Regions from separate parts of the Saccharopolyspora erythraea genome, predicted to be linked through region 1. Evidence: riboswitches for the same ligand, from Rfam matches in the RefSeq annotation. Region 1 holds a riboswitch; each other region holds the start of a gene.
What was found. Region 1 has a riboswitch for cobalamin ahead of metE (5-methyltetrahydropteroyltriglutamate--homocysteine S-methyltransferase). Riboswitches for the same ligand answer to the same signal wherever they lie in the genome.
Positions count from the first base shown of each region.

Region 2: it holds a riboswitch for cobalamin, as region 1 does, so the genes downstream of both, cobN (cobaltochelatase subunit CobN) here and metE (5-methyltetrahydropteroyltriglutamate--homocysteine S-methyltransferase) in region 1, are expected to answer to the same signal.
Region 3: it holds a riboswitch for cobalamin, as region 1 does, so the genes downstream of both, HUO13_RS29985 (putative cobaltochelatase) here and metE (5-methyltetrahydropteroyltriglutamate--homocysteine S-methyltransferase) in region 1, are expected to answer to the same signal.
Region 4: it holds a riboswitch for cobalamin, as region 1 does, so the genes downstream of both, HUO13_RS17160 (ABC transporter substrate-binding protein) here and metE (5-methyltetrahydropteroyltriglutamate--homocysteine S-methyltransferase) in region 1, are expected to answer to the same signal.

Region 1 is NZ_CP054839.1:5,814,037-5,818,381, forward strand. Features, by position in the region: gene HUO13_RS25955 (carbon-nitrogen family hydrolase) at 1-728, opposite strand, end outside; gene HUO13_RS25960 (class I SAM-dependent methyltransferase) at 935-1,672, opposite strand; cobalamin riboswitch at 1,917-2,174, shown strand; gene metE (5-methyltetrahydropteroyltriglutamate--homocysteine S-methyltransferase) at 2,311-4,345, shown strand, end outside.
Region 2 is NZ_CP054839.1:6,696,972-6,701,316, reverse strand. Features, by position in the region: gene cobN (cobaltochelatase subunit CobN) at 1-1,881, opposite strand, end outside; cobalamin riboswitch at 2,311-2,430, opposite strand; gene HUO13_RS29930 (precorrin-3B synthase) at 2,578-3,810, shown strand; gene HUO13_RS29925 (precorrin-8X methylmutase) at 3,870-4,345, shown strand, end outside.
Region 3 is NZ_CP054839.1:6,712,841-6,717,185, forward strand. Features, by position in the region: gene cobO (cob(I)yrinic acid a,c-diamide adenosyltransferase) at 1-372, opposite strand, end outside; gene HUO13_RS29985 (putative cobaltochelatase) at 655-2,742, opposite strand; cobalamin riboswitch at 2,780-2,961, opposite strand; gene HUO13_RS29990 (GNAT family N-acetyltransferase) at 3,271-3,768, opposite strand; gene HUO13_RS29995 (S1 family serine peptidase) at 3,906-4,345, opposite strand, start outside.
Region 4 is NZ_CP054839.1:3,737,472-3,741,816, reverse strand. Features, by position in the region: gene HUO13_RS17165 (FecCD family ABC transporter permease) at 1-754, opposite strand, end outside; gene HUO13_RS17160 (ABC transporter substrate-binding protein) at 751-1,650, opposite strand; cobalamin riboswitch at 1,856-2,051, opposite strand; gene HUO13_RS17155 (helix-turn-helix transcriptional regulator) at 2,116-4,345, opposite strand, start outside.

The DNA.
Region 1 (4,345 bases):
ACCTCGGACACGTCGACATCGGCGGTGATGACCTCCTCGTCGTCCCCGGCCTCGGCGAGCACCTCGCCCCACGGGTCGACGACCAGGCTGCCGCCGGCCTGCCGCATGCCGGCGTGGGTGCCGGCGGCGCAGCACGCCAGGACCACGGCCTGCTCCTCCACCGCCCGCGCGCGGACCAGGATCCGCCACTGCTCGCGGCGGTGAGCAGGCCACGCGGAGGGCACCACCAGCACCTCCGTCCCGGCGTCGACCAACGCGCGGAACAGTTCCGGGAAGCGCAGGTCGTAGCAGATCGCCAAGCCCAGTTCGCCCAGCTCGGTGGGCATGGCCACGACGTCCCGCCCGGCGGCCATGAACACGGCCTCTCCGGTGTCGAAGCCGTAGCGGTGGATCTTGCGGTACGTGCCGCGAAGCGCCCCGGCGCGGTCGAAGACCAACGCGGTGTTGTAGAGCGCACCGCTGTCGTCGCGCTCGACGATGGTCCCCGCGTGCAACCACACGCCCGCGGACCTGGCCGCATCCGACATGATCCGCGCGGTAGGGCCGTCCTCCACGGGTTCGGCACCCTCCTGCCACGCGTCGTAGTCCCAGGCTCCGGTCGTCCAGAGCTCCGGGAGGACCACGATGTCGTCACCGGCCCGGCCGCGGACGAGCCCGGCGGCCCGAGTGCGGCGTTGCGCGGCGGATTCGGTGTCCGAGACCGAGAGCTGAACCAGGGTGGCGCGCATCTTCTGCCACCTCCTCGGAAGAGTTCACCCATTCTCGCGTCCCGTCCGCCGCGCCGCACGTCCGGAGCGGACGGCGGAGGTGCCCTCGACCGGATGCGGACCCGGAAATCGATGTCCAGGCGCCGCAAAGGATTTCCCGGCCGTTCCTGTGCGCTGGCGGCGGGATGTCCTGGCACCGGCTGGCCGGGGACAGCCCGCGCGACGGCCTATCGCACGCGTGCGCCGGTGATGAAGAAACCTTCGCCCACCGGTCGCGCGAACTCCGGCAGCAGGTCGTCGAAGCGCTCGCCCCGCCCGAACCCGCCGGCGGCGAGGATCGCCTGCGCGCGGTGCGGGGTCAGCCCCTTCCAGTTCGGCGTCGCCCGGCCGATGCGGACGTAGTCGCGCAGGAGCCTCCACGCGAACCCGTGGTCGCCGCCCGGGCGCAGCGACGCGAGCAGCCGCCTGCCGTCTCCGCGCCAGGTGTGCCAGGTGCTGTCGGCGATCAGCACCGCGCCACCCGGCCTGAGCACTCGACTCCACGCGGCCGTGGCCCGCACGGGTGCGGGCAGCGTCCAGAGCACGTACCGCGCGGTGACGAGGTCGAACGTGCCCGCGAGGTCTTCGACGTCATGCGCCCCGCACTCCTCGAAACGCACGTCCACGCCCCGGCGCTCGGCTTCCTCCCGCGCATAGCCGAGCATCGTCGCGGAGGGGTCGACGGCGGTGACGCGGTGCCCGAGCTCGGCCAGCAGGGTCGAGAGGAACCCCGTGCCCGTACCGACGTCCAGCACATCGAGAGGCCCGTCACCGCCCGGATGCAGGGCGGGCACGACCTTCTCGCACGCCGTGCGCCACGCATCGCGCCGATCCGCGCTGAAACGCCGGTAGAAGCGGTCGTAGTCGCGGGCCCGCCGGTCCCAGTTCCGGCGCACCGCGTCGAGAGCGCCGTTGACGTCGCCCACCCGTACCAACTCCTTCCAGCCCGATCACCGCATTCGGCACGACCGTATGGTCCCGGCGCGCGGTGTGGTCTCGCGGGTCCCGCGGCTGCTGAACGAAGCCGGAGGCCGCCGGATGTGACTGGCCTCTCACCGATGCGGCTCAAATGCATGAACGACGACTTCAGGCCCGAGTTCCGCCCCGCCGATGCACGCATTCCGATGCGACCACCCTTCGGGAGGACTTGCCAACGGGGATCGGGTCACTAGCCTGTCGTGTGCTGGTGGTTCGTCCGCCACGGACGCGGTGGAGAGCCGCGACCGCGGTGGACGAGGCAAGAGGGAACCCGGTGCGAATCCGGGACTGCCCCGCAGCGGTGAGCGGGAACGAACGCCGTCACCGGTCTCAGAAGACCGGAAACAGAGCACTGGACCACTGCGTCTGGGAAGCGACGGCCATTAGGAACCCCGGCCAAGGCCGGGAGCGCCCGCGAGTCCGAAGACCTGCCACCGGTGCGTGCACACCCGTGCACGCTGATCCGAGGTCTCGAGGGAGGACCTGGCGGATGCCCAGACCGCGGCTATGACCGCTCGCTGGCGCTCCGGCACGCCTCCGTCCGGACCTCGGAGTCCCATGCTGTCGAGCTCGCGAGGAGAGGGCGTTGACCACCAAGATCGGATCGACCGTACTCGGGTATCCCCGGATCGGACCGAACCGGGAACTCAAGCGCGCGTTGGAGAGCTACTGGGCTTCGCGCAGCAGCGCGGAGGACCTGCGGGAGGTCGCGCGCCAGCTGCGCGTCGACACCTGGCGCACGCTCCAGGACGCGGGGCTGGACTCCGTCCCCGGCAACACGTTCTCGTACTACGACCAGGTGCTCGACACCGCGGTCACCTTCGGCGCTGTTCCCCCGCGCTACACCGAGCTGGGGCTGAACCCGCTGGACACCTACTTCGCCATGGCGCGGGGCGTGGACTCCACGCCGCCGCTGGAGATGACGAAGTGGTTCGACACCAACTACCACTACCTCGTTCCCGAGATCGGCCCGGACACGCGGTTCTCGCTGACCGACCGGACTCCGGTGCGGCAGTTCCAGGAAGCCGCGGACCTGGGCGTCACCACGCGGCCGGTGCTGGTCGGCCCGCTGACCTTCCTGCTGCTGTCCAAGGCCGCCGAAGGCGCGCCGGAGTCGTTCCGCCCGTTGGACAAGCTCGACGAGCTGCTGACCGCCTACGCCGAACTGCTCGGTGAGCTCAAGCGGGCCGGAGCCGAATGGGTCCAGCTCGACGAGCCCGCCTTCGCCGCCGACCGCTCGCAGGCGGAACTGGACGCGCTGCGCGCGGCCTACCGCAAGCTCGGCGAGCTGACCGACCGGCCGAACCTGCTGGTGGCCGGGTACTTCGGTGATCTCGGTGACGCGCTGGACGTGCTGGCCTCCGCCCCGGTCGAGGCGCTCGGCGTCGACCTCGTGGCCGGTTCCTCCACTGTGGACAAGCTGTCGACGCTGTCCGGGCTGCGGGACAAGACGCTGGTCGCCGGCCTGGTCGACGGCCGCAACATCTGGCGCACCGACCTCGACAAGGCGTTGACCACCGGCGCGACCCTGCTGGGCCTGGCCGGCGAAGTGGCCGTCGGCACCTCGTGCTCGCTGCTGCACGTGCCCTACGACGTCGAGGCCGAGGAGCAGATCGACCCGCAGGTCAAGTCCTGGCTGGCCTTCGCGGTGCAGAAGGTGCGCGAGGTCGTCGTGCTGGGCCGCGCGCTGCGCGAGGGACGCGACGCCGTCGCCGACGAGCTGGCGGCAGCCGCCGCCGCGGTCGCCGACCGCGCCAAGGCCGACCGCGTCCGCAACAACCGCGTCCAGGCCCGGCTGCAATCGCTGCGGCCCGAGCACTCCCGCCGCAACGACTACGCGCTGCGCCAGGAGGCTCAGGAGAAGTCGCTGCGGCTGCCTCCGCTGCCGACGACGACCATCGGTTCCTTCCCGCAGACCACCGACGTCCGCAAGGCGCGCGCGGAACTGCGCAAGGGCACCATCGACGAGGCCGCCTACAACCAGCGCATGCGCGACGAGATCCAGCGCGTGATCAAGCTGCAGGAGGACCTCGGACTGGACGTGCTGGTGCACGGCGAGCCCGAGCGCAACGACATGGTGCAGTACTTCTCCGAGCACATGGAGGGCTTCGTCAGCACCCACAAGGGCTGGGTGCAGTCCTACGGCTCGCGCTGCGTGCGCCCGCCGATCCTGTTCGGCGACGTCTCCCGCCCGAACCCCATGACCGTCGACTGGGCCACCTACGCCCAGAAGCAGACCGAGAAGCCGGTCAAGGGGATGCTCACCGGCCCGGTGACGATCCTGGCATGGTCGTTCGTCCGCGACGACCAGCCGCTGGCCGACACCGCCAAGCAGGTCGCGCTGGCCATCCGCGACGAGGTGCACGACCTCGAGTCGGCCGGCATCCGGATGGTCCAGGTCGACGAGCCCGCGCTGCGCGAGCTGCTGCCGCTGCGCTCGGTCCAGCACAAGGAGTACCTGGACTGGGCGGTGGAGTCGTTCCGGCTGGCCACCTCCGGCGTCGCCGACTCCACGCAGATCCACACCCACCTGTGCTACTCGGAGTTCGGTGACGTGATCAACGCGATCGTCGCCCTGGAGGCCGACGTCACCAGCATCGAGGCGGCCCGCTCCCGCATGG
Region 2 (4,345 bases), 880 kb from region 1:
GTCGAGCTTGGCGGCCTGCATCAGCGTCCAGATCTGGCTGCGGATGGCGGGCAGCTTGGCCGGGTCCATCGCCGAGATGTTGGCGTGCTCGTCGAGAAGCTGCTCCAGCCGCGCGATGTCGCCGTAGCTCTCGGCCCGCGCCATCGGCGGCACCAGGTGGTCGACCAGGGTGGCGTGCACCCTGCGCTTGGCCTGGGTGCCCTCGCCGGGGTCGTTGACCAGGAACGGGTAGATCAGCGGCAGGTCGCCGAGCGCGGCGTCGGGCGAGCACGCGGCCGACATCCCCGCCGTCTTGCCCGGCAGCCACTCCAGGTTGCCGTGCTTGCCGAGGTGCACCATGGCGTGCGCGCCGAACTCGTCGATGAGCCAGCGGTAGGCGGCCAGGTAGTGGTGGCTCGGCGGCAGGTCGGGGTCGTGGTAGATCGCGATCGGGTTCTCGCCGAAGCCGCGCGGCGGCTGGACCATGAGCGCGACGTTGCCCGCGCGCAGCGCGGCGAGCACGATCTCGCCGTCGGGGTCCTGCGAGCGGTCGACGAACAGCTCACCGGGCGGCGGGCCCCAGTGCTCCTCGATCTCGCCGCGCAGCTCCTCGGGCAGCGTCGCGTACCAGGACTCGTAGCGCTTGGCGGGGATGCGGACCGGGTTTCCGGAGAGCTGCTCCTCGCTCAGCCAGTCCTGGTCCTGACCGCCCGCGGCGATCAGCGCGTGGATCAGCGCGTCGCCGTCCTGCGCCGCCACGCCCGGCAGCGCGTCGGGCCCGTCCTCGGGGCCGACGTCGTAGCCGTGCTCGCGCAGTCGGCGCAGCAGCTTGACCGCGCTGGCCGGGGTGTCGAGGCCGACGGCGTTGCCGATGCGGGAGTGCTTGGTCGGGTAGGCCGACAGCATCAGCGCTAGGCGCTTCTCGTGCTGCGGGACATGGCGCAACTTCGCGTGGCGCACGGCGATTCCCGCGACGCGCGCGGCCCGCTCCGGGTCGGCGACGTAGACCGGCAGGCCCTCGGAGTCGTTCTCCTTGAACGAGAACGGCACCGTGATCAGCCGCCCGTCGAACTCGGGCACCGCGACCTGGGTGGCCATGTCCAGCGGCGAAAGGCCCTCGTCGTTGTCCTCCCACGCGGCGCGGGTGCTGGTCAGGCAGAGTCCCTGCAGGATCGGGATGTCCAGTTCGGCCAGGGCCCCTACGTCCCACGCCTCGTCGTCACCACCGGCCTGGGCGGTGGCCGGCTTGCTGCCGCCGGCGGCGAGCACGGTGACCACCAGCGCGTCGGCGCGGCGCAGCTCGCGCAGCAGCTCGGGTTCGGGAGCGCGCAGCGAGGCGCAGAAGATCGGCAGGGCCTGACCGCCGGCGTCCTCGATCGCCTCGGAGAGGGCGTGCGCGAAGGCGGTGTTGCCCGCCATGTGGTGCGCCCGGTAGTAGAGCACCGCGACGGTGGGCCCGTCGGTCTCGCGCGGAGTGCGCTCCAGCACACCCCAGGTCGGGGTCTCGATCGGCGGGGCGAAGCCGTTGCCGGTCAGCAGGATCGTGTCGGACAGGAAGTTGTGCAGCTCGGTGAGGTTCTCCGGGCCGCCCTGGGCGAGGTAGCGGTGCGCTTCGGCGCAGACGCCGCCGGGCACCGTCGAGCACTCCATCAGCTCGGCGTCGGGGGCCTGCTCGCCGCCCAGCACGACCACCGGGCGCGGACCCGCCAGCAGCGCGTCGAGCCCTTCCTCCCACGCGCGGCGGCCACCGAGCAGCCGGACCACGACGAGGTCGACGTCGTCGGTCAGCAGCGGCAGGAGGTCGTCGACGCCCAGCCGCGCCGGGTTGCCCAGCCGGTAGTCCGCGCCGCTGGCCCGCGCGCTGAGCAGATCGGTGTCCGATGTGGACAGAAGCAGGATCATGCGGCTCGCTCCTCAACTGGGTGGGCTGTCGCCCGGGATGCGCTGGTGGAGGTGGGTACGTCTGCGCGGCGGGTGACGTCGAAGGGGATGTCTGCGGGGCGGACGCTCGCGCGTCCGGCCTCCGCGAAGCCGGCGGCGCCGGACAGGGGCCTCAGAGCGGCGAGCCGACCCGGTGCCGGTCCCCGCAGCGCTCCGCCGCTGAGCGTGCGCGGCGCTCGCGCGGTTCGGCCGGTCGCCGCGTTGCCGAACCCGCGACGCGTGGTTCGGCCGGGCGCCCCGCCGCCGAGTCCGCGACGTGCGGGACGCCCTCGGCCGGGATGGCGGCGGCACCGCGGGCCGGGCGGCCTGCGGAGGCCGGATGCGCGCGTTCGGCGCATGACGACACCCTCCTCGGGGTCCTCGCCCCGGGTCGTAGGTCGCGGCGACCGGAGTCTCCTGGCTCCCGGATCAGCGCTCGCTCCGCCTTCCCACCCCGCGGGGCAGTGACGTCGTTGGAGTCCGCTCCCCGGTGACAGTGGCGGGACCGCGCCGGACTCGCACCGGCTTCCTCCACCTGTCGCCGCTCGAATACTGCGAACACTCTCCGCAACGGGGCGATCTTCCGTCAAGTTCGCCGCGCATGACACGCGTCGCAACCGTCCGGACCCGGTCGCGTGGTTTGCGTCCGCAACAACCCGGGGCCGTAGGATCGGCCGGGTGTCCACAGCAGCCCGTCCCGAACGCGATGCCTGCCCCGGTGCCCTGCGGGTGCACGACGCCGCCGACGGCGGACTGGCCCGCGTCCGCGTGCCCGGCGGCGCGCTGACACCGCGGCAGTTCGCCGTGCTCGGGGCCGCGTCGGCCGGGCTCGGCGACGGCGGCCTCGAACTCACCTCGCGGGCGAACGTGCAGGTGCGGGGCCTCGCGGCGGGACAGCAGAGCGAGCTCGCCGACCGCCTTTCCGGCGCCGGGCTGCTGCCGTCGGCCACCCACGAACGGGTGCGCAACATCCTCGGCTCGCCATACGACGACGACCGGGCGCTGCTGGACACCCAGGCCGTGGCCCGCGCTCTGGACGAAGCGCTGTGCGCGACGCCCGCGCTGGCCGATCTGCCAGGCCGTTTCCTGTTCGCCGTCGACGACGGCAGGGGAGACGTGGTGTCGATGGGCGCCGACGTCGGCCTGCTCGCGCTCGACGCCGCGACCGTCGCCCTGGTGCTCGGCGGCGTGGACTCCGGCATCCGATCCACCCCGGAAGGCGCGCCCGCGCTCGCCCTCGCCGCGGCCGAGGCGTTCCTGGCAGAGAAGGACGGCCGGGAGTGGCGGGTGAACGAGCTGCGCGACGGCGTGCGCGGGATCACCGAGCGCGTCCGCGCGGCTACCGGTGCCGTCCCGGTCGAACCGGTGCCGGTCCCGTCCACCCCGCCCGGCACGCATGCGCAGGTCGGAGAGGTCTTCCGGCGCGGCGACGCGGTCACGATCGCGGCCGGAGCGCCACTGGGCCGACTCTCGCGGGAGCAGGTGGATATCATCACCGCCGCGTCCGAGGCCGCCTGCGGTCTCCGGCTGACGCCGTGGCGAACCGTCGTCGTGACCGGCCTGCCGGCCGGCGACGCGCCATCGTGGCTGTCGGCGCTGGACGCGCGCGGGCTGGTCGTGGACGCCCGCGCACCCGGGGCCGGGGTCACCTCCTGCGCCGGGCGACCGGGGTGCGCCAAGGCACTCGCCGACGTCCGCGGGGACGCCCGGCGCGCCCTGCCGCCGCCCGGCGGACTCCCGGTGCACTGGTCCGGATGCGGACGCCGGTGCGGCAGGCCGCAGGGCAGGGTGCTGGACGTGCTCGCCACCGAGGCGGGCTACGAGGTCGGTCTCGACGACGAGACCCGGACGACCGCCACCGATTTGGACGAGGTTGGGGCCGCGCTGGACGCGGTACGGAGGGCAGTGTGAACGAGCGAACCGGGGCCGACGAGCAGTCCGGGGCAGGCAGCCCCGCGCGCTATCGCGGGGTGCCCGACTACGTGCGGGAGGGCGCGGAGATCTACCGGCGGTCCTTCGCCACCATCCGCGCCGAGGCCGAGCTCGGCGGGCTGCCGCCGGAGGTCGCCGGGGTGGCGGTGCGGATGATCCACGCCTGCGGCATGGTCGACCTGGTCGACGACCTCGCCTGGTCGCCGAACGCGGTCACCGGTGCGCGGGCCGCGTTGCGGGCCGGTGCGCCGGTGTTCTGCGACGCCGCGATGGTCGCGGCCGGGGTGACGAGGCGCAGGCTGCCCGCCGACAACGCGATCATCTGCACGCTGGGCGACGAACGCGTGCCGGAGCTGGCCCGCGAGCTGGGCACCACCCGCAGCGCGGCGGCCATGGAGCTCTGGCGCGACGACCTGGAGGGCTCGGTCGTGGCGATCGGCAACGCCCCGACGGCGCTGTTCCGGCTGCTGGAGATGATCGAGGAAGGTGCGCCCAGGCCCGCCGCGGTGCTCGG
Region 3 (4,345 bases), 900 kb from region 1:
GATCCGGCGGGCGATCTCGCGCCAGCCGTCGAGCGCGGCGGCCGCGTGGTCCTCCTCGCTGCCCTTCTTCCGGGCCCACGACCAGCCCTCGCCCATCTTGTGCCACTCGACCGGCCCGCCTTCGCCGGTCTCGTCATGCAGCTTGCCCAGCGCACGGAACGCCGACTCCTCGCCGACGCGCCACTTGGCCGACTTGACGAACTGGAACACCCCGATGGACCAGCCCTGGTTCCAGCCGCGCAGCGCCATGCCGAACGCGGCGGTCGACTTGCCCTTCATCTCACCGGTGTTCACCACGACCAGCGGGCGGTTGCGCCGCTGGCGAGTCGTCAGTCCGTCGGCTGGCACTGTCGATGGCTGTCCCTGAGGCATGCTCCGACCCTAAGCCAAGTGGCGCCGATCTCAGCGGCCCCGGTCGGGGGGCATCCGTCCGCGGCAGCCAGGCCATCAGGACGCGGTAGCGGGACGATCAGACCGCGCGACCGCGGTTGCCCCGGGAACGAAAAGGCCCTCGCGCTCAACCAGCCTGGGGGTTACCGGGAGCGCGAGGGCACTTTTCAGGTCCACCCCTGGGGGTCAGGTGGACGCGAACACCGTACCAACCGGCCTGCGAGACCCGTACGCGAGATCTCCAATCTCGTAATCAAAACGAGATCAAGCCGCGCGCGAACCGCCGTCCCGCACGGCGCGCACGACACCGGCGACGTTGTCGGCCGACAGTTCCTCCAGCCGCAGGCACGGCGCCGAGAGCGCGCCGGCGAGCCGGTCGGCGAGCCCCAGCCGCACCATCCCGTTCTCGCAGTCGACGACGACCGAGGCCACACCGGCGTCGGCGAGCAGCCCCGCCGAGCGCACCGCGTCGTCGACCGCACGGCGGGCACGTCCGTCCACATTGGACCTCAGTGGGACCGTCGCCTTGCCGTCGGTGAGCAGCACCAGCAGCGGACGGCGGCGCGGGTCGCGCGTGCGCTCGGTACCGATGACCTTGTGCGCCTTGAGCAGTCCGTCGGCCAGCGGCGTGCGCCCGCCGGTGCGCAACCTCCGCATCCGGACCGCAGCGGTGTCCACAGAGGACGTGGGCGGCAGCGCCACCTCAGCGGAGTCGCCGCGGAAGGTCACCACCCCGACCTTGTCCCGGCGCTGGTAGGCGTCGCGCAGCAGGGAGAGCACGGCACCGCTGACTGCCGACATCCGCTCGCGGGCCGCCATCGACCCCGACGCGTCGACCACGAACAGCACCAGGTTGCCTTCCCTGCCCTCGCGGACGGCGTGCCGCACGTCGTGGCCGCGGAGCACCAGCCCGGGACCGCTGCGCCCGCGCGCGGACTGATGCGGCGCCGCGGCGCTCAGCGTCGCGGGCAGGTGGATGCCATGTCCGTCCACTGTGGAAGCGCGTACGGCGCGGCCGGTGCGCGACCGCGAGCGCGAGCGCCTGCCGGGCGCTCCCTCACCGACACCCGGCACTTCCAGCAACCGAGCCCGGAACGCCGCCGCGGGCGGCGCGGGCGGACGCTCCGACGGGGCCTTGCGGCGCGGCTCACCGCCCTCCTCCGGGCTGGCTTGACCGCCACCCGGACCGCCGTCCGGGCCGTCGTCGTCCGGGCCGCCATCGTCGGGGCCGGATGCGCCACCCGGACCGCCTTCATCCGGATCGTCGTCGCCGGACTGCTCGTCCCGCTCGTCGCCGGACTGCTCGTCGCGCTCGTCCTCCGGCGGGTTGTCCGCGTGCTGGGCGGCATCGGAGAGCGCCTGCTGCAACTGCTCCTCCTCCACCCCGGGCTCGTCGAACGGGTCGCGGCGCCTGCGGTGCGGCAGCGCGAGACGGGCGGCGGCCTCGACGTCGGCCTCGGCCACCGACTCAGCGCCGCGCCAGGCCGCGTGCGCCACCGCCGTCCGGGCGAGCACGAGGTCGGCGCGCATGCCGTCGACCTCGAAGGCAGCGCACAGCGCGGAGATCCGCCGCAGCTCGGAGTCCGGCAGCACCACAGAGCCGACCCGTTCCCGGGCGGCGGCGATCCGCTTGGCCAGGTCGGCGTCCTCGTCCTCCCAACGGCGGGCGAACCCAGCCGGGTCGGCCTCGAACGCCAGCCGCCGCCGCACCACCTCGGTCCGCGTCGGCACGTCGCGGGAGGCCGTGACGTGGACCGTGAGGCCGAACCGGTCGAGCAGCTGCGGCCGCAGCTCGCCCTCCTCGGGATTCATCGTGCCGACGAGCAGGAACGAGGCGGCGTGGGCCACCGAGACACCCTCGCGTTCGACATGCGCGCGTCCCATCGCGGCGGCGTCGAGCAGCAGGTCGACGAGGTGGTCGTGCAGCAGGTTCACCTCGTCGACGTAGAGAACGCCGCGGTGGGCGGCCGCGAGCAGACCGGGCTGGTAGGCGCGGACGCCGTCGGTGAGGGCGCGCTCCAGGTCCAACGAGCCGACCAGGCGGTCCTCGGTCGCGCCGACCGGGAGCTCCACCAGCCGCGCGGGGCGGACCGACGAGGCGGTGCCGTCGTGCGGGCCGTCGGGGCACCGCGGGTCGGCGTCCAGCGGTGCGCAGCCGAAGCGGCAGTCCGGCACCACGTCGAGCTCGGGCAGCAGCGCGGCCAGCGCGCGCACGATGGTCGACTTGGCGGTGCCCTTCTCGCCGCGGACCAGGACCCCGCCGATGCGCGGGTGCACCGCGTTGAGCAGCAGGGCCAGCCGCAGGTCGTCGTGTCCGACCACGGCGGAGAACGGGTAGCGCACAGCGGTCATGCGTGCAGTTCCTTCCTCGGGTCTCGGGCGCCCCGGGTGGTGGGAACAAGGGGTGGCAGTGTCCTGACTCCCGGCTCGCCGCGTCCCTCCGGCCTTCCCAGGTCGCCCCGGTGGCTCGCGGGGGAGGTCCGCTCCCCGGTCACAGTGGCGCCGGCCGTGCCGGACTCCAACCGGCTTCCTGACGCACTCCTTGCTTTGACCACCGTGCATCGTCGCAGACCGCGATCACCGGCGAGGGCACGGCGTAACGAGAACCACTACTCCGGCGGATCGCCTCGGCCCGTCAACGGCGCGATGCGCAGGGCATTTCCGGGGCGGTGCATGTCCTGGGCATCGGACACGGCTGCATCAGGGAGTCCGTTCCAAGGCGCTCCCGCGCGCGGGACACCGCTCTTCCCCGAACCCGCCAGGGCTGCTCGGCTCCGCTCCGCCGGTTGCCGCCGCTCGCCACCTGGCCGCCCGCGTCGGGCTCGTCGCAGCCCGATCCGCCGGCACGGCAGCTACGCACCGTCTCCGGCGCGCTCGCCGCTACCTCGCCGCGCCGCCGACCGTCGGGTTCGCGGTGCGAGTGCGCGGGTCGCGTCGCATCTCGATGTGCGGAATCCCGTCCTCCAGGTACTCCTCGCCATCCTCGACGAAGCCGAAGGAGCGGTAGAACTCCAGCGCGTAGGTCTGCGCCGAGAGCACCGCGGGCTCGCGCTGCACCTCGGCGACGGCGGCCCGCATCAGCTTGCGGGCGAGCCCGAGACCGCGCGCGCTCTTGGCGGTGCAGACCCGGCCGATCCGGAAGGTGCCGTCGGGGTCCTCCAGCAACCGCAGGTAGCCGAGCACGTAGCCATCTGCTGAATCGATCCAGAAGTGGCGAGTCGTGGTTTCCAGATCACGACCGTCCAACTCGGGGTAAGGGCACTCCTGCTCGACCACGAAGACGTCAACGCGCAACCGCAGCATCCGGTAGAAGTCTTCGGCATCGAGATCCGCCGTGTAGGCGCGGTGCACAGAGGTCGCAAGAGGCTGAAGGGTCACCCTTACCTGGATATCACAACCGACCCCCGACAACCGCATCCACGAGCACTCGGAGTTGCTAACAACACCCTCCGCAGCGGATGAGTCCGCCGCAGGTCACACGCACCCCGGCTACCGGAAGCGCCAAGCCCGCCGCCTCACGCTCCCGCGATCTCGCCGGCGTAGGTCGCCAGCCGCGTGTAGACACCCGGCTGCTCCGGCCGTCCACAGCCCACGCCGTACGACACGACCCCGACCAGGCGCCCGTTGACCACGTACGGGCCACCCGAGTCACCCCCGCACGCATCCCGCCCGCCCTCGGGCGTGCCCGCGCAGAACATCGACGACCGGTCGAAGCCGGCGTAAGCCCGGCCGCACTCGGCGTCCGGGGTGACAGGCACCTCGACGGAACGCAGCACCGACGACTGCGCCCCCGACTCGGACGTGCGGCCCCAGCCGTAGACCCGGCCGACCGTCCCGGTCTGGTACGGCGCGGTCTCCCCCTGCCCGACGAGCGGGAGGACGCGGTAGTCCACCGGGGTCCGAAGCGTCAGGACCGCGACGTCGTGCCCGCTGGCGAAACCCTGGTACCGCGGGT
Region 4 (4,345 bases), 2.1 Mb from region 1:
CCAGCGCGGTGCCCGCGAGCAGGAGCCCTCGTACGCGTTGCACGGCCACTCCCAGCGAGGCGGCCGAGTCGTGACCGAAAGCGAAGGCGTCCAGCGCACCCGCCTGCGACTGGCACAGCAGCAGGCCCAGCGCGCACACCGCGCCCGCGAGCGCGACGTCGTCCCATCGGGCCCCGGACAGGGAACCGAGCAGCCAGAACAGCACGCCCTGGGTCTGCTGGGCGTCGGCGGAGGTCATGACGATGTATGAGGTCAGCGCGGAGAACAGCTGGCTGCCCGCGACGCCGGCGAGGATGACGCGGCTCGTGCCGCCGCCCGCGAGCGCGGCCAGCGCCATCACCAGGGCGAAGGCGACCAGCGCGCCGGCGAACGCACCGACGGCCAGCCCGATCGCGCCCGCGCCCGCGCCGAGCACGGCGACCACCACCGCACCGGTGGACGCCCCCGACGAGATCCCCAGCAGGTACGGGTCCGCCAGCGGATTGCGCAGCAGCGACTGCAACACCGCACCGCAGACGCCCAGGCCCGCGCCGCAGATCGCCGCCAGCAGCGCCCTGGGCAGGCGCAGCTCCCACACGATGCCCTGCGCGATGCGGGAAACGTCGGTGGTGCCCAGCCCGAGCCGCGCCCGGACCACCTCGGTGACGTCACCGACCGAGATGTCGGCCGGTCCCACGGTGAGCACGACCGCGACCGACATCACCAGCACGGGCAAGCCACCCGCGACAAGCCAACGGGCCCGCGTGCGGATCACCCGTGCCGCTCCATGGCGACGAGCTTGTCGGCCAGCGCCTCGATTCCGTCGACGGTGCGCATGCTGACGTTCAGCGCGGTGCCGCTCATCGGGATCCAGTCCTGCCGCCGCACTGCCTCGAGCTGCGACACCGCGGGGTCGCCGCGCAGGAAGTCCACCTTGGACCTGAGGCTGTCGCCCTCCTGGTCCCTGGTGAGGTCGCCGAGCACCAGAACCGTCGGCTCGCGGCTCAGCACGTCCTCCCAACCGACCTGGGGCCACATCGATGCCACGTCCCCGTAGGCGTTGCGCACGCCCAACGCGCGGGCCATGATCCCCGGAGAACCGGTTCCACCGGCCACGTAAGGCGATTCGGTCCTGGCGAACCAGAACAGCACCGACTGCTCGTCGCGCGACCGCAACCCGGCCACGCGGGCTTGAGCGGCCGCGACCCGCCCCCGCAACTGGGCGACGAGGGCATCACCGCGCTCCGGCACTCCGAAGATCGTGGCGATCTCGTGGACCTCGCGGTAGATGTCGTCCAGCTCGGTCGGCCTGCCCAGCGGCGCCTCCTCCGGCAGGCAGTTGCTAGGCGAGAGGTAGGTCGGCACGCCCAACTGCGCGAACCGGTCCCGCGAGGCAACGCGCTGGTCGGTGAAGATGGCGTGGTACGCGCCCAGCACGATGTCGGGCTCGGTCGCCAGCACGCCCTCGAACGACGGGGTGTTCTCCGCCAACCGGGGCACTCGCGCGTTGGCCGCGGCCAGGTGCGGCGCGACGGGTTCGGTCCAGGTCGCGGTCCCGACCATCCGGTCCTGCAGTCCCAGCGAGAGCATGATCTCGGTCGTGCTCTGGTTGAGGCTCACCGCACGCCGCGGCGGTGTCTCGACGACGACATCGCGATCGCAGTTGCGCATGGCAGTGGACTGCCCTGGCGGGGCACTTCCCGTGGGCGGCGCTGAACATCCGCAGAGGGCGACCGCGACCACACCGGCGAGCAGGGTCTTGCGCCCTGGCCGGGCAAGACGACGCCGGCGCGCGAAAAGAGAGAACAGCAGCATCCGTGTCCTTCGCTCGGGCTCGTACGCGAAGCCGCAAGGGGCGAGTCCCCGCACGCCCGGGCGGGCGCGCGGGGAACCAGCAGGTCTTCGGACTCGGGCGCAATCCGGAACGGGGAGCCTTCCCGGGAACCGCTCCCAGTGGCGGGCCGCACGCGGCCCTTCCCCGTCCGCCGCCCCTACCGCTGCGCGTCAGTTCCGGCTTCCGACCGGATTCCCTGACCCGTTCACCGGGTACGGCTGGCTCGCAGGCACCCTAACCGACACGATCACGTCCGCCCAACCAACGTGAGCCTTCTCGCAGCGGCGCGAACCGGCCGGTGCTCATTCCCGGTTCGGTTCCTCCGAAGCGCCGCGCAGGGCCGCGAGCTCGGCCCGGGAGCGGATGCCGAGCTTGGTGTAGATGCGGGTCAGGTGGTACTGGACCGTCTTGGTGGACAGGAACAGTTCCGCGGCGGCCTCCCGGTTGGACAGTCCGCGTGCGACGAGCCGGGCGACGGCCTCCTCCTGCGGGGTGAGCTCGTTGAAGGCCCGCTCCGCGCGCAACGCGTGCACGCCGCCTGCTTTGAGCTCGCGGTCGCACCGCTCCACGTAGGTCGCGGCGCCCATGGTGGCGAAGCCGTCGCGGGCGGTGGTGAGGACCGCGTCCGCCTCGCGGCGCTTCCCGGCCCGCCGCAACGTCTGGCCGTAGGCGAAGGCGACGCGCGCGTGGTCGTAGCGCAGCGGAAGCCCTTCGAGCAGTTCCAGGGCCTGCTCGAAGGCGGCCGCGGCCGCGGCCGGATCGCCCTGCGCGCCCAGCAGCCGGCCACGGGCCGCCGCGAGCCGAGCCCGGGCGGAGGCGTGCTCGCGCGCGGCCGCCAGCCGCTCGTGCGGCAGCAGGAACGCGTCGGCCTCCTCGTGGCGTCCTTCCAGCACGAGGGCGTGGGCGTACATGTCGTGCCACGGCCAGTGGCCGGGTTCGTCGATGCCGGCGGCGGCCCAGGACTGGGTGAGCGGATGCAGGGCTCGCAGCACGCCTGCGGAGTCGGCGCGCGCCTCGGCGACCTGCGCCCGGGCCAGGTAGGTGGGGACCCGCATGATCTCGTAGTCCTGCGGTCCGGCGTCGCAGCGCAGCAACGCCTGCTCGGCCTGCTCCCACTCACCGCGCAACGCGTGCACGGTCACCTCGGTCCAGTGCAGCAGCGGACCGGTGAGGACGATGCCGCTGCGTTCGAGCAGAGGCGCCGCGTCGCGCACGGTGCGCATCGCGTCGTCCCACGCCCCGGCGAGGAACTGCGCGCGTGCGAGCCAGGCCCGCGCCCACAGCGAGATCCGGGTCGAACCGCCGAGGAAGGTCGTCGGCACGGCGCTTTCCAGCTCGGCGCGCGCGTCGTCGACCGCGTCGGTGAGCAGGTTGAGCCAGCCGCGGGCCATCATCACCCGCTGGGCCTGCGCTCCGTGGCGAACCCGCTCCCCCAGGCGCGCGTAGTCGCGGCGCGCCTGGCGAGCCCGTCCCGTCGCGGCCAGCCCCAGCCCGCGGATCGCGGCGGCCTCGACCGCGGCTGGCGCCTCCGGCCCCGCCAGCGAGATCGCCCGGTCGGCCCAGGTCACGAGATCGTCGGCGCGGCAGCGGACGAGCGCGTGCAGCACGTAGCGCTGGCAGATCAGCGCGGCGACGTCCGGGTCGCGCTCGGCGTTGACCAGCCGCCAGGCCCGGCCGAGCCGGGACTCCGCCTCGGCCACCCGCCCGCGGACGACGGCCAGGTAGCCCAGCACCGCGTTGCGCAGCGGCGTCTCGCGCAGGCTCTCCACCTCGGGAACGAGGGCGGCGGCCGCGAACACGTCTCCGGCCCCGATCAGCGCGTCGACGGCGCGGCTGATGCGGCTTTCCCGCTCCAGCCGGTCCTCGGTGAGCCGGCTCGCGTCGATGAGCAGTGACGCGGCCTCCGCCCACGCCCCTTCCGATGCCCGCTCGGTGGCCAGCGCGTCGAGGCGATCGGCGACGGCGGGGTCCGGCACGGGACTCGCGGCGACGAGGAGCCGCAGTTTGCGGGCCGGGTCGTCGACCAGGCCGGCCGCCCGGCGGTGCAGGCCGGACCTGCGGCCCGGTGCCAGTGCGGCCAGCACGGCGGCGCGCACCATGGGGTCCGCGGGACCGACCTCGGTCAGCCCACGAGCTGCGAGGCAGACCAGCCCCGTGGCGCAGGCTTCGTCGAGAACGGTCAGCAGGCCGTCCTCGACACCCGCCAGCAGCGCGGCGTCGCGGACCGCTGTGCCCGGTCCCAGCACGGCAGTCGCCTCCACGAAACCCCGAACGGCCGGCGAGCAGCCCGCGAGCAGTTCGCGCACCCGTGCGGCCACCGCGGCGGGGGCCGGAAGCCCGGGGTCGAAACGCGTCCACGTCGCAGCGGGAACCTCGTCCAGCAACTGCGCGATGTGGCGTGCGACGCCCTGGGTGTGGTGGCAGAGCCGTTCCGCGATCGACGGGTGCAACACGACCCCGCGCGCCGCCGCGAACTCGTTGACCTGCGCGGCGGTGAGCGGGCTCAGCCGGATCTCGGCGGTGGCGATGCGC